3 regions of the Kitasatospora sp. NPDC101108 genome follow, and region 1 is predicted to be linked to each of the others. Evidence: predicted binding sites of a transcription regulator. Region 1 holds the regulator's gene; each other region holds the start of a gene.

Evidence for each region. Region 1 encodes HrcA, which represses chaperone genes, less so after heat shock. Its sites were predicted from a motif close to TTNGCACTCNGNNNNNCNGAGTGCNAA; they were not measured.
Region 2: a site for HrcA is predicted at 2,638-2,664, ahead of ACZ6Z8_RS10350 (FmdB family zinc ribbon protein). Genes of this name have one in related genera too.
Region 3: a site for HrcA is predicted at 2,549-2,575, ahead of groES (co-chaperone GroES). Genes of this name have one in related genera too.

The regions. Positions count from the first base shown of each region.
Region 1 is NZ_JBVJLM010000002.1:653,782-658,028, reverse strand. It holds gene pspAB (PspA-associated protein PspAB) at 1-518, opposite strand, end outside; gene htpX (zinc metalloprotease HtpX) at 551-1,471, opposite strand; gene hrcA (heat-inducible transcriptional repressor HrcA) at 1,739-2,773, shown strand; gene dnaJ (molecular chaperone DnaJ) at 2,847-3,989, shown strand; gene ACZ6Z8_RS07820 (16S rRNA (uracil(1498)-N(3))-methyltransferase) at 4,083-4,247, shown strand, end outside.
Region 2 is NZ_JBVJLM010000003.1:461,449-465,695, forward strand. It holds gene ACZ6Z8_RS10340 (potassium/proton antiporter) at 1-843, shown strand, start outside; gene ACZ6Z8_RS10345 (MFS transporter) at 1,174-2,550, shown strand; gene ACZ6Z8_RS10350 (FmdB family zinc ribbon protein) at 2,676-3,005, shown strand; gene ACZ6Z8_RS10355 (hypothetical protein) at 3,315-3,587, shown strand; gene mscL (large conductance mechanosensitive channel protein MscL) at 3,618-4,034, shown strand; gene ACZ6Z8_RS10365 (hypothetical protein) at 4,072-4,247, opposite strand, start outside.
Region 3 is NZ_JBVJLM010000034.1:6,715-10,961, forward strand. It holds gene ACZ6Z8_RS36840 (LysR family transcriptional regulator) at 1-199, opposite strand, end outside; gene groL (chaperonin GroEL) at 341-1,969, opposite strand; gene groES (co-chaperone GroES) at 2,102-2,407, opposite strand; gene ACZ6Z8_RS36855 (hypothetical protein) at 2,656-2,988, shown strand; gene ACZ6Z8_RS36860 (hypothetical protein) at 2,979-3,116, shown strand; gene ACZ6Z8_RS36865 (THUMP-like domain-containing protein) at 3,134-4,247, shown strand, end outside.

The DNA of each region.
Region 1 (4,247 bases):
GCCAGCATCGCGTTGACCTGCAGCTCCAGCGGGCTGTTGCGCCGCTCCCCGCCGCCGGGCATCGGGGCGAAGGGGTAGAAGGTGCCCCGCTTGTAGAGGTAGACCAGGGCCAGCGACTGGCCCTCCCCGTTGCGGAAGCCCACCAGCGAGCAGAGCAGCTGCGGCCCGAAGCCGTTCGCCTCCAGCTCGCTGTTGACCGCGTGCAGGTCGTTCACCAGCTCCGGCAGCTCCTCGGGGGTGTGCCGGGCGAGCAGCCAGGAGTAGCCGTAGCCGTCCTTGGAGGCCTCCACCGGCACGCCGCCGCGCTCGGTGTCGGCGTCCAGCAGCGCCCGGACCTGCTGCTCCACCTGGACGAAGGCCGCGCCCTCGACGGCCGCGAAGCAGACCGAGCCGAGCCCGGTGGGCAGGAACCCGGCCCCGGCCTCCAGGGTGAGCGCGGCGGACGGTACGCCGAACAGCTGGTCGAGGTCGGGCTTGACGGGCTTGGTGCGGCCGAACAGGGCGTCCAGGAATCCCACGTCGGTCCTTTCGTGAACGGGGTCGGAACGGGTCAGCGGCCGAGCTGCTCGGAGATCTTCGCCAGCTGCGCCAGTCGCTTCTCCAGCGTCGGGTGGGTGGAGAACAGCTGGGAGGCGGTCTCCCGGGCGCTCAGCGCCGGGGCGAAGTAGAAGGCGTTGTAGGGCTGGGAGCGGCGCAGGTCCTCGGTGGGGATGGCGGCGATCTGCCCGGTCACCTTGGTGAGGGCGGAGGCCAGGGCGCTGGGCCGGCCGGTGAGCTGGGCGGCGGCCCGGTCGGCGGCCAGCTCGCGGTAGCGGGAGAGCAGCCGGGTGAGCAGGAAGCTGATGGCGTAGACGACCATCGACACCAGCGGGATGACCAGCGCCGCGATGGCCGCGTTCTGGTCGTTGCTGTTGCGGTTGCCGCCGATGAACCCGCCGTACATCGCGATCCGGGTGATCGCCCCGGCGAGCACCCCGAGGAAGCCGGCGATGGTCATCACCGCGACGTCCCGGTGGGCGACGTGCGACAGCTCGTGCGCCAGGACGCCCTCCAGCTCCTCCGGTTCGAGCCGGCGCAGCAGGCCGGTGGTGACGCAGACCACGGCGTTCTGCGGGTTGCGGCCGGTGGCGAAGGCGTTGGGCATGTCGTTGTCGGCGACCGCCACGCGGGGTTTGGGCATGTCAGCCAGGGCGCAGAGCCGGTCGATCGTGCCGTGCAGCTGGGGGAACTGTTCCTCGGTCACCGGCCGGGCGCCCATGGCCCGCTCGGTGATCTTGTCGCTGAACCAGAACTGGGCCACGAACAGCCCGCCGGAGATCAGCACGATCAGCGGCCAGGCCCCGCGCAGCAGCGCGATCAGCAGGCCCGTGAAACCGACGTACAGCAGCCCGATCACGAACATCGTCGCGACCATGCGGCTGGTCAGGCCGCGGTCGGGTGCGAAGCGGGTGTGCTGGCCCGAGCTCGACATCTCTTGCTCCTCCGTTCACCGTCGCTTTCGATGCTGCCACCCGGACGGCCCCGGGGCACCACCCCCGCACGCGGAGTGTCGTGGCGGCCGTCCGGAACTGCGGGGAGGATCACCCCGGCCGGGCCGTTCCTGCGGTAGGACCCGGGCCGTACACTGGCAGGTACGGTTTTGGCACTCGTCCGTGCAGAGTGCCAAGGTCGGGGCCGTCCGAGGAGCGGCTCGCAGCATCACAGACGGACAACGTGCGAAGACGGAGGTGCGTGCCCCATGGCCGGTGAGGTCCGCCAGCTGGACGACCGCAAGCTCGCCGTGCTGCGCGCGATCGTCCAGGACTACGTGGGCACCGAGGAGCCGGTGGGCTCCAAGGCCCTGGTGGAGCGGCACAACCTGGGGGTGTCCCCGGCCACGGTCCGCAACGACATGGCGGCGCTGGAGGAGGAGGGTTACATCCACCAGCCGCACACCAGCGCCGGGCGCATCCCCACCGACAAGGGCTACCGGCTGTTCGTCGACAGGCTCGCCGAGATCAAGCCGATGAGCTCCCCCGAGCGCCGGGCGATCCGGCACTTCCTGGACGGCGCCGTGGACCTGGACGACGTGGTCAGACGCACGGTGCGGCTGCTCGCCCAGCTGACCCGGCAGGTCGCCGTGGTGCAGTACCCCTCGCTCACCCGCTCCACCGTCCGGCACATCGAACTGGTGGCGCTGGCCCCGGCCAAGGTGATGCTGGTGCTGATCACCAACACCGGCCGGGTCGAGCAGCGGATGATCGACTGCCCGGGCACGGTCGGCGAGACGGTGCTGGCGGACCTGCGGTCGCGGATCAACGCGCGGGCGGCCGGCCAGCGGCTGCCGGACGTCCCGGGCCTGCTGGAGGAGCTGCCGGCGGCCTTCGAGCAGGCCGACCGGCCGACCGTCAGTACGGTCCTGGCGACGCTGTTCGAGGCGCTCGCCGAACAGAACGAGGAGCGGATCATGCTGGCCGGCACGGCCAACCTGACCCGCTTCGGGCACGACTTCCCGCTCACCATCCAGCCGGTGCTGGAGGCACTGGAGGAGCAGGTCGTCCTGCTCCGCCTCCTGGGTGAGACCGCGGACGCCGCGATGACGGTCCGGATCGGGCGGGAGAACGCGTACGAAGGGCTGAATTCCACCTCGGTCGTTTCGGTCGGCTACGGTTCGGGCGACGAGAGCGTGGCCAAACTGGGTGTGATCGGTCCGACCCGGATGGACTACCCGGGCACAATGGGGGCGGTGCGAGCGGTGGCACGGTACGTGGGCCAGATCCTGGCCGAGTCGTAGCAAACAGCCGTCGCCGGATGTCCGGCGGCGGTGTCCAGTCGCACTACTACAGGCGGAACAAGCGGAGCATTTGGTGGCCACGGACTACTACGCGGTACTCGGCGTCCGACGGGATGCGGGGCAGGACGAGATCAAGAAGGCGTTCCGGCGCCTGGCACGCGAACTGCACCCGGACGTCAACCCGGACCCGAAGACGCAGGAGCGGTTCAAGGAGATCAACGCCGCCTACGAGGTGCTCTCCGACCCGCAGAAGCGCCAGGTCTACGACCTCGGCGGCGACCCGCTGTCGCCCGGCGGCGGCGGTGGCGCGGGCGGCTTCGGCGCCGGCGCGGCGGGCTTCGGCTTCTCCGACATCATGGACGCCTTCTTCGGCGCCGCGGCCGGCCAGCGCGGCCCGCGCTCGCGCACCCGCCGCGGCCAGGACGCCATGATCCGGCTGGAGATCACCCTGGAGGAGGCCGCCTTCGGCACCACCAAGGAACTCCAGGTCGACACCGCCGTCACCTGCACCACCTGCAACGGTGAGGGCGCGGCCCCCGGCACCTCCGCCCAGACCTGCGACATGTGCCGCGGCAAGGGCGAGGTCTCCCAGGTCACCCGGTCCTTCCTGGGCCAGGTCATGACCTCCCGTCCGTGCCCGCAGTGCCAGGGCTTCGGCACCGTCGTGCCGACCCCGTGCCCCGAGTGCGCCGGCGACGGCCGGGTGCGGGCCCGCCGCACCCTGACGGTCAAGATCCCGGCCGGTGTGGACAACGGCACCCGGATCCAGCTGGCCGGCGAGGGCGAGGTCGGCCCCGGCGGCGGCCCGGCCGGCGACCTGTACGTCGAGATCGCCGAGACCTCCCACAGCGTCTTCCAGCGGCGCGGGGACGACCTGCACTGCACCGTCACCATCCCGATGACGGCGGCCGCGCTCGGCACCCAGGTGCCGCTGCAGACCCTGGACGGGCTGGAGGAGGTCGACATCCGGCCCGGCACCCAGTCCGGCCAGTCGATCCCGCTGCACGGCCGGGGCATCACCCACCTGCGCGGGGGCGGCCGCGGCGACCTGATAGTGCATGTCGAGGTGCAGACGCCCACCAAGCTCGACGCCGAGCAGGAGGAGCTGCTGCGCCGGCTCTCCATGCTGCGCGGCGAGGAGCGGCCGTCCGGCCAGTTCGCGCCGGGCCAGCAGGGCCTGTTCTCGCGCCTGAAGGACGCCTTCAACGGCCGGTAGCCGTCCCGGAAGGGGTGCCGGGGGCGGTTCCCCGGCACCCCTTCCGTGTTGTCCCCATTCGGCCGCAGGCCCCTTTCCGGAAAGGTCCCCCTCATGACCGCGCCCGTCTTCGTCGTCGAGACCGAGCGGATCGCCGCCGCCGCGCCCGGGGCCGTGGTGCGGCTCGACGGCGCGGAGGGGCGGCACGCGGCGGCGGTGAAGCGGCTGACGGCCGGCGAGGCGGTGACCCTGGCGGACGGGCTGGGCCTGGGCGTGGAC
Region 2 (4,247 bases), on a different contig from region 1:
CCCTCCTCGGGCCTCTACCCGATCGCCGTCGTGGCGCTGACCGTGCTCGCCTACGCCGGCGGCTCGCTGCTGCACGGCTCCGGCTTCCTCGCCGTCTACATCAGCGCGGTGATCCTCGGGAACTCCAAGCTCCCGCACGGACCGGCCGTGCGCGGCTTCGCCGACGGGCTGGCCTGGATAGGGCAGATCGGCATGTTCGTGCTGCTCGGGCTGCTCGCCGCGCCCGAGAGCATGGGCGACGCGGTGGTGCCCGCGCTGGTGATCGGCACGGTGCTGGTCTTCGTGGCCCGGCCGCTGTCCGTGGTGCTCACACTGACCCCGTTCAAGGTGCCCGGCCGCGAACAGGCCCTGCTGAGCTGGGCCGGGCTGCGCGGGGCGGTGCCCATCGTGCTGGCCACCATCCCGGTGGTCTCCGGCGCCCACGAGGCCGAGGACGTGTTCAACATCGTCTTCATCCTGGTCGTCGTCTTCACCCTGCTCCAGGGCCCGACCCTGCCCTGGATGGCCAAGCGGCTGAAGATCGGCGAGGGCGCGATGGGGCAGGACCTCGACATCGAGTCCGCGCCGCTGGAGAAGCTGCACGGGCACCTGCTGGCCGTCACGCTCTCGCCGACCTCGCGGATGTCCGGGGTGGAGATCAGCGAGCTGCGGCTGCCCAAGGGAGCGGCGGTCACCCTGGTCGTGCGGGAGGGCAACTCCTTCGTGCCGGACAAGGCGACGATGCTGCGCGGCGGGGACGAGCTGCTGGTGGTCACCACGGACGAGGTGAGCGAGGCGGCGGAGCGGCGACTGCGGGCCGTGGACAAGGGCGGCAAGCTGGCCGGGTGGCTGAACGGGCGGTGACGGGGGGTGGCCGTTGGGACCGGTGTGGCCTGACGGGCCCGGTGGGGCACGGGTGGCCTGGCGGGCCCGGTGGGGCACGGGTGGTCTGGCGGAATCTACGCGCGTAACTGTATGCTGGTTCGACTACGCCGTATAACTACCGTTAGACCACCCCCAGCATCTGCCTGACGCAGAGTTGGCGCGACCGCTCGGCGGCCGCGGTCCGGCCCCGGCCCACCAGGCCCGGCCGGCCCGGTATCTACCCCGGTCGACGCGCGAGAGGACGACTCTCGGCGCCGTCGGGGCCACCCCATGCCCTGCCGCGCTACCAGGCAGCAGGAAGGACCGACCGTGACGGCCCGCCGAACGGTCGAGATCGCCGCCAACCCCACCCCGGACACCGCTCCGGACACCGCGGCCGGCACCCCCGACAGCGCGACAGCACCGGCCAAGGTCGGCTACGGCGCGCTGCTGCGCACGCCCGGCGCCTGGACGTTCCTGGCCCCGGCCTTCGTCGCACGGCTGCCCTACGCGATGCTCAGCATGGGCATCCTGATGCTCGTCGAGAACACCTACGGCTCGTACGGCACCGCCGGCACCGTCACGGCGATCGCCGCCGTCGCCCAGGCACTGATCGGCCCGCAGACCGGTCGGCTCGCCGACCGGTACGGGCAGCCCGCCGTGCTGGTCCCGACCGTCGCGGTGCACGCCGCCTCGGTCGGCCTGCTGATCGCGCTGGCCCTCGGGCACGCGCCGGTCTGGTGCCTGCTCCTGGCCGCCGTCCCGGCCGGCGCGAGCGTTCCGCAGATCGGCGCGATGGTCCGGGCCCGCTGGATCGCCACCATCGGCGCCGAGGGCGCCTCCGCCTCCTCGGCGGCCAAGGTGAGCACCGCGTTCGCCTTCGAATCGGTGACGGACGAGTTCACCTTCGTGATCGGCCCGATCCTGGCCGCCAAGATCGCCACCTCGGTCAGCCCGTCCGCCGCGCTGATCACCGAGGCCGCCCTGACCTTCGTCGGCGGCCTGGTCTTCGCCGCCCAGCGGCGCACCGCGCCGACCCGGACCGCCCCGCAGCCCGGCGCTCGGCGCGCCTCCGCGCTGGCCTCCCCCGGCGTCCGGCTGCTGGCCGGCGTGATCCTCGGGGTGGGGGCCGTGTTCGGCGGGATGCAGGTCTCGGTGAACGCCTTCGCCGACTCGGTCGGCCAGCACGGCGCCGCCGGCACCGTGTACGGGATCTTCGCCGGCGGCTCGATGGTGGCCGGCGTGCTCTACGGCGTCATCGCCTGGCGTCGGGCCGTCCGGCACCGGATGGTCATCAGCTACGCCCTGCTGGTGGTGGGCTGCTCGACGCTGTGGGCGATGCCCGACCTCGTCACGCTGTCGATCGCCGGACTGTTCTGCGGTCTGGCCATCGCCCCGACCCTGATCAGCGGCTACACCCTGGTCGAGACCCTGGTCGAGGACGGCGCCAAGACGGAGGCCTTCACCTGGCTGACCGGTGCCATCGGCCTGGGCCTGGCCGTCGGCTCGATGGTGGCCGGGCGGCTGATCGACTCCCACGGGCCGTCCGCCGGATTCCTGGTTCCGCTGGTCGGCGCCGGTCTGGGGCTGGTCGCGCTGGTGTCGATGCGGCACCTGCTGGTCGCGCCGGTCAGGAGCGGTCACGTGGTGGCGGGGTCCGGCGAGCGCGCCACCCCGGCGCAGCTGGTCGGCGCGGCCAAGGGCTGAGCGATCGGTCGGACGCGGCCCGTACCGGCTCATCTCACACCGGATTCGCTGGACTGATCCAACGGAATACCGCATCATTGACCATCGTTAGCACTCATCAGGCGAGAGTGCCAGGAGGAAGACAAGTGCCCACGTACCAGTACCAGTGCACCGAGTGCGGCAACGGCCTGGAGGCGGTGCAGAAGTTCACCGACGAGGCGCTGACCACGTGCCCCGAATGCCAGGGACGGCTCCGCAAGGTCTTCTCGGCCGTGGGCGTCGTGTTCAAGGGCTCGGGCTTCTACCGGACCGACAGCCGCTCGTCCTCCAGCAGCTCGGTGGGCGGGGGTTCGTCCGCCGGCTCCTCGACGTCGTCGTCGACCTCGGGTTCGTCGAGCGCTTCCGGCTCCTCGGGCTCGTCCGGTTCGTCGAGCACCTCCAGCTCGCCCAGCAGCCCGGCTCCGGCCGCGAGCTGAACTCGGCTCCCGGGGTTCCGGGAGTTCCTGAGGCTTCACGGAGAGGCCCGTCGGCCCCGCTTCGCGCGGGGGCGGCGGGCCTTTTCGCGTCCCGCGATGCCTGGGTGGAGGGGGTCTCCGTCAGTTCCCGGAGGTCGGACTCACTCGTGTGAGTGTATGAAGTTGTCCACAGGGGCGGGGTTGTCCACAGGCTGTGGGAACCGGCTTTCCGGCGGTGGCCCGAGCGCGCATCGTGTGGGTCACCGGGCGGTGACCCACCGCACGGCGTCCGACCGCACGTGACGACCGACCGAGTCCGGAGGTGCCCCGATGACGACCATGAGCCTGTCCGTTCCCCTGCCCGCGCCCACCGTGCCGCCGCGGCAGGAGGTGCCGAGTTTTCCGCCGATCCGGCGCGGGTGCGGCGGGTGGCACCGCTGGCGCCGGGCCGTCCGCCGCCGGGCCGGGGTGCCCGCGCTGGTCCTGCTCGCGGTGGCCGCGGCGCTGGCGTTCGGGCCCGCGCGAGCCGGACTGCCGCCGCCACCGGCGGGTGCGGTGGGCCGTACGGGTTGTCAATCCGGGAATCCGGAGGACCACCCGTGACCTCGGAACGACTTCGTCGTTCGAGGCGGCATGAAAGGCTTCAAGGAATTCCTGCTGCGTGGAAATGTCGTCGAACTCGCCGTCGCCGTGGTCATCGGCGCGGCCTTCACCAACATCGTCAACGCCTTCGTCAAGGGCGTGATCAATCCGATCGTCGGCGCGTTCGGGACGAAGGACCTGGCGTCCTACAGTTCCTGCCTCAAGGGGCCCTGCGAGGTGAGCGCCACCGGAGAGGTCACGTCCGGCGTCCTCATCCTGTGGGGATCGGTGCTCAGCGCCGCCCTGCAGTTCCTGATCACCGCCGCCGTCGTCTACTTCTTCCTGATCGTGCCGATGAACCGGATGGCGGCCAGGCGCAAGACCGTCGCCGAGGAGGCGGCCGAGGCCGAGGCCAAGGAGGTCCAACTGCTGACCGAGATCCGCGACGCGCTGGTCACGGCGCGCTAATCCCCCGGCCCCCGATCCCGTTTCCCCGGCCCAGGCCCTAATCCCCGTGGTGCGGCGGGCGCTGGCTCAGGTACCAGTCCAGCCCCCGCCCACCGCTCCCCCCGGCCCCGGGGCGGTCGCCCCAGCCGGCGTCGGTGTCGTCCCGGGACTGCTGGTCCAGCGGGTCGCGGAAGACCAGGCGGGCCTTGGCCGCGGCCGGGTCCTGCCCGCCAC
Region 3 (4,247 bases), on a different contig from region 1:
TGAGCAGGACGCGCCCGGCCTCGCTGAGCTGCATCCCGCGGCCCGAGCGGACCACCAGCGGGGTGTCCACCGACTTCTCCAGGGCCTTCATCTGCTGGCTGATGGCAGGCTGCGTACACCCCAGCTCGCGGGCGGCGGCGGAGAAGGAGCCGGTGCGGGCGACGGCACGCAGGACGCGCAGATGGCGGGCCTCGATCATGCCTCAGTTATAAGGCAATCTTTGCATTCTGCAAAATTCTACTGATAGTTGAAGCCTGGAGGACCCGCCCTGCACGGCCGGAGGCCCGGCCCGCTGCCCCTCGCGGGGTGGCGGACCGGGCCTCCGGTCAGGCGTTCGGCGTCAGTGCGAGTGGCCGTGGCCGCCGTGCGAGTGACCGGCCTCGGCCTCCTCCTCCTTCTTCTCCACCACGAGGGTCTCGGTGGTGAGGAGCAGGGAGGCGATCGAGGCGGCGTTCTCCAGGGCGGAGCGGGTGACCTTGACCGGGTCGATGACGCCGGCCTTCACCAGGTCGCCGTACTCGCCGGTGGCGGCGTTGTAGCCCTGGCCGATCTCCAGCTCGGAGACCTTGGAGGTGATGACGTAGCCCTCCAGGCCGGCGTTCTGGGCGATCCAGCGCAGCGGCTCGTGCAGCGCCTTGCGGACCACGGCGACACCGGTGGCCTCGTCACCCGACAGGCCCAGGCCGTCGTTCAGCACCTTGGCGGCGTGGACCAGGGAGGCGCCACCACCGGCGACGATGCCCTCCTCGACCGCGGCGCGGGTCGCCGAGATGGCGTCCTCCAGGCGGTGCTTGCGCTCCTTCAGCTCCACCTCGGTGGCGGCGCCGACCTTGATGACGCAGACGCCGCCGGCCAGCTTGGCCAGGCGCTCCTGCAGCTTCTCGCGGTCCCAGTCGGAGTCGGTCGCGGCGATCTCGCCCTTGATCTGGGCGACGCGGCCGGCCACGGCCTCGGAGTCACCGGCACCGTCGACGATGGTGGTGTCGTCCTTGGTGATGGTCACGCGGCGGGCGGTGCCCAGCACGTCCAGACCGGCCTGGTCGAGCTTGAGGCCGACCTCCTCGGAGATGACCGTGCCGCCGGTCAGGACGGCCAGGTCGCCGAGGATCGCCTTGCGGCGGTCGCCGAAGCCCGGGGCCTTGACGGCGACGGCGTTGAAGGTGCCGCGGATCTTGTTCACGACCAGGGTCGACAGCGCCTCGCCGTCGACGTCCTCGGCGATGATCAGCAGCGGCTTCGAGGCACCGCTCTGCAGGATCTTCTCCAGCAGCGGCAGCAGCTCCTGGATGGAGGAGATCTTGCCCTGGTTGATCAGGATGTAGGGGTCCTCCAGGACCGCTTCCTGACGCTCCGCGTCGGTGACGAAGTACGGCGACAGGTAGCCCTTGTCGAACTGCATGCCCTCGGTGAAGTCCAGCTCCACGCCGAAGGTGTTCGACTCCTCGACGGTGATGACACCGTCCTTGCCGACCTTGTCGATCGCCTCGGCGATCAGCTCGCCGACCTGGGCGTCCTGCGCGGAGAGGGACGCGACGGCGGCGACGTCGTCCTTGCCCTCGATCTCGCGGGCGACGGACAGCAGGTGCTCGGAGACGGCGGCGACGGCCTTGTCGATGCCCTTCTTCAGGGCGGCCGGGCCGGCACCGGCGGCGACGTTGCGCAGACCCTCGTTGACCAGGGCCTGGGCCAGCACGGTGGCGGTGGTGGTGCCGTCACCCGCGACGTCGTTGGTCTTGGTGGCGACCTCCTTGACGAGCTGCGCGCCAAGGTTCTCGTACGGGTCGTCCAGCTCGACCTCACGGGCGATGGTGACACCGTCGTTGGTGATGGTCGGGGCGCCGAACTTCTTGTCGATGACGACGTTGCGGCCCTTGGGACCGATGGTCACCTTGACGGTGTCGGCCAGCTTGTTGACACCGCGCTCCAGCGAGCGGCGGGCGTCCTCGTCGAACTGCAGGATCTTCGCCATGTTCCCTATTCCCTCGGGGCTGCGGCCGGCCGACCGGCCGCCGAACTACGTGAACCAACAACCACGCCCCGGGCCCCTGTCACTTGGGACACGGATCCGGGGCGGGTCGGAACGTCTTACTTCTCGGTGCTGTTACTTCTCGATGATGGCGAGAACGTCACGAGCCGAGAGGACGAGGTACTCCTCGCCCTGGTACTTCACCTCGGTGCCGCCGTACTTCGAGTACAGGACGATGTCACCGACGGCGACGTCGAGCGGCAGACGCTGGCCGTCCTCGAAGCGGCCCGGGCCGACGGCCAGGACGACGCCCTCCTGGGGCTTCTCCTTGGCGGTGTCCGGGATAACCAGGCCGGAGGCCGTGGTGGTCTCGGCGTCGAGCGGCTGGACCACGATGCGGTCCTCGAGCGGCTTGATGGCAACCTTGCTGCTGGTGGTCACGTCCGAGCTCCCCTTCGGAGATTACGGGGTTTTCTAACGGGTAGGGGCGAACCTGCGGGCCTGCCGTCGCGGGGGTCAGACACACGTCTTCGCGTTAGCACTCCCCTACTGGGGAGTGCCAAGGACGACCATAGGCTGCCGTTAGCACTCCGTCAACCAGAGTGCCAACGGCGCGCCCGGCGGACTCGGGTAGCGGATGAGTAGCCGTACTCATGTGCGGGCCGCGGGCCCGCGGCAAGACTCCTGACATGACATCGATTCCGCTGCGCGTCGGCCCGTCCCGGCTCAAGGACGTGTCCCTCGCCCTGCTGGCAGTGCCCCTGCTCGGCGTCGTGCTCCCGTTCGCCGTCTTCTACCTCACCCTCTGCCTCGGCAGCGGTGCCGGCTCCGGGGACGACGGGGACGGGCGCATCTGGGCCTTCCTGGGCATCGGGATGATCGCCGGCCCGGTGGCCGCCCTCGCGGCGAGCGTCGTCGTGGCCGTGCGCAGCTGGCGGTCCGGCTACCGGTTCCTGACGGTCGCCGCCGTGATCTCGGCGTTCACGCCCGCGGTCACCGCCTCGGGTGTCCTGTGGCGCTGAGCCGGGCCGAGGACGCTCCTGCGCGTCCGCGGTTGCACTGGGCGGTGGACCTGCTGGTGGGCGCGGTGGCGATGGTGTCGCTGGTGGTGGCGGCCGTCCTGGCGTTGCTGCTCTGGCTGATCGACTGACCGGCGAGAATGAACTCGTGGACACCGAGAACCTCCAGCCCCTGCTGACCCCCGAGGGCCAGGCCCTGCTCGCCGAGCTGCGCGAGTTCGCCCCCGAGGAGGAGCTGGCCCTGGCCACCCGGCTGCGGCGGGAGCACCCGGCGGAGCTGGTGTCGGCGGCGTTCGGCCAGGCGCGGCTGCGGCAGCGGGCGCGGGCGAAGTTCGGGGCGGACGCCGACCTGATGTACTTCACGCCCAACGGCGTCGAGCAGTCCACCCGGCGCAGCGTGGCCGAGTGGCGGGCGCGCCGCTTCGCCGGGTTGGGCGTACGGCGGCTGGCGGACCTGTGCTGCGGCATCGGCGGGGACGTGCTGGCGCTGGCCCGGGCCGGGATCGAGGTGCTGGCCGTCGACAGGGACCCGGCGGCCTGCGCCGCCACCGCCGCCAACGCCGCCGCGCTGGGCCTGGCCGACCTGGTCGAGGTGGTCTGCGCGGACGTCGCCGAGGTGGACGTGACCGGCTACGACGCGGTGTTCACCGACCCGGCCCGGCGCACCTCGCGCGGCCGGGTGTTCGACCCGGAGGCGTACGCCCCGCCGCTCTCCTGGGCGATCGAGGCCGGACGGCGGACCCCGATCGGCGCCCTGAAGGTCGCCCCGGGCATCCCGCACGAGGCCGTTCCGGCGGACGCCGAGGCCGAGTGGGTGTCCGACCACGGGGACGTCAAGGAGGCGGTGCTCTGGTTCGGCACCGGGGCGGACCGCCCGCACCGCGCCACCCTGCTGCCGCAGGCCGCCAGCCTGACCGGCGGCGACCTGCCCGACCCGCCGGCCGGCCCGGTCGGGCGGTACCTGTACGAGCCGGACGGCGCGGTGATCCGGGCCCACCTGGTGGCGGAGGTGGCCGAGCAGGTCGGCGGCCGGCTGATCGACCCGAAGATCGCCTACCTGACCTCGGACCGGCTGGTCGCCACCCCGTACGCGCACGCCTTCGAGCTCACCGACGTGCTGCCCTTCCACATCAAGAAGCTGAAGGCGCTGCTGCGCGAGCGCGGGGTCGGCACGGTGGTGATCAAGAAGCGCGGGATGGCGATCACCCCGGAGGAGCTGCGCCGTCAGCTGAAGCCCTCCGGACCGACCACCGTCACGGTGA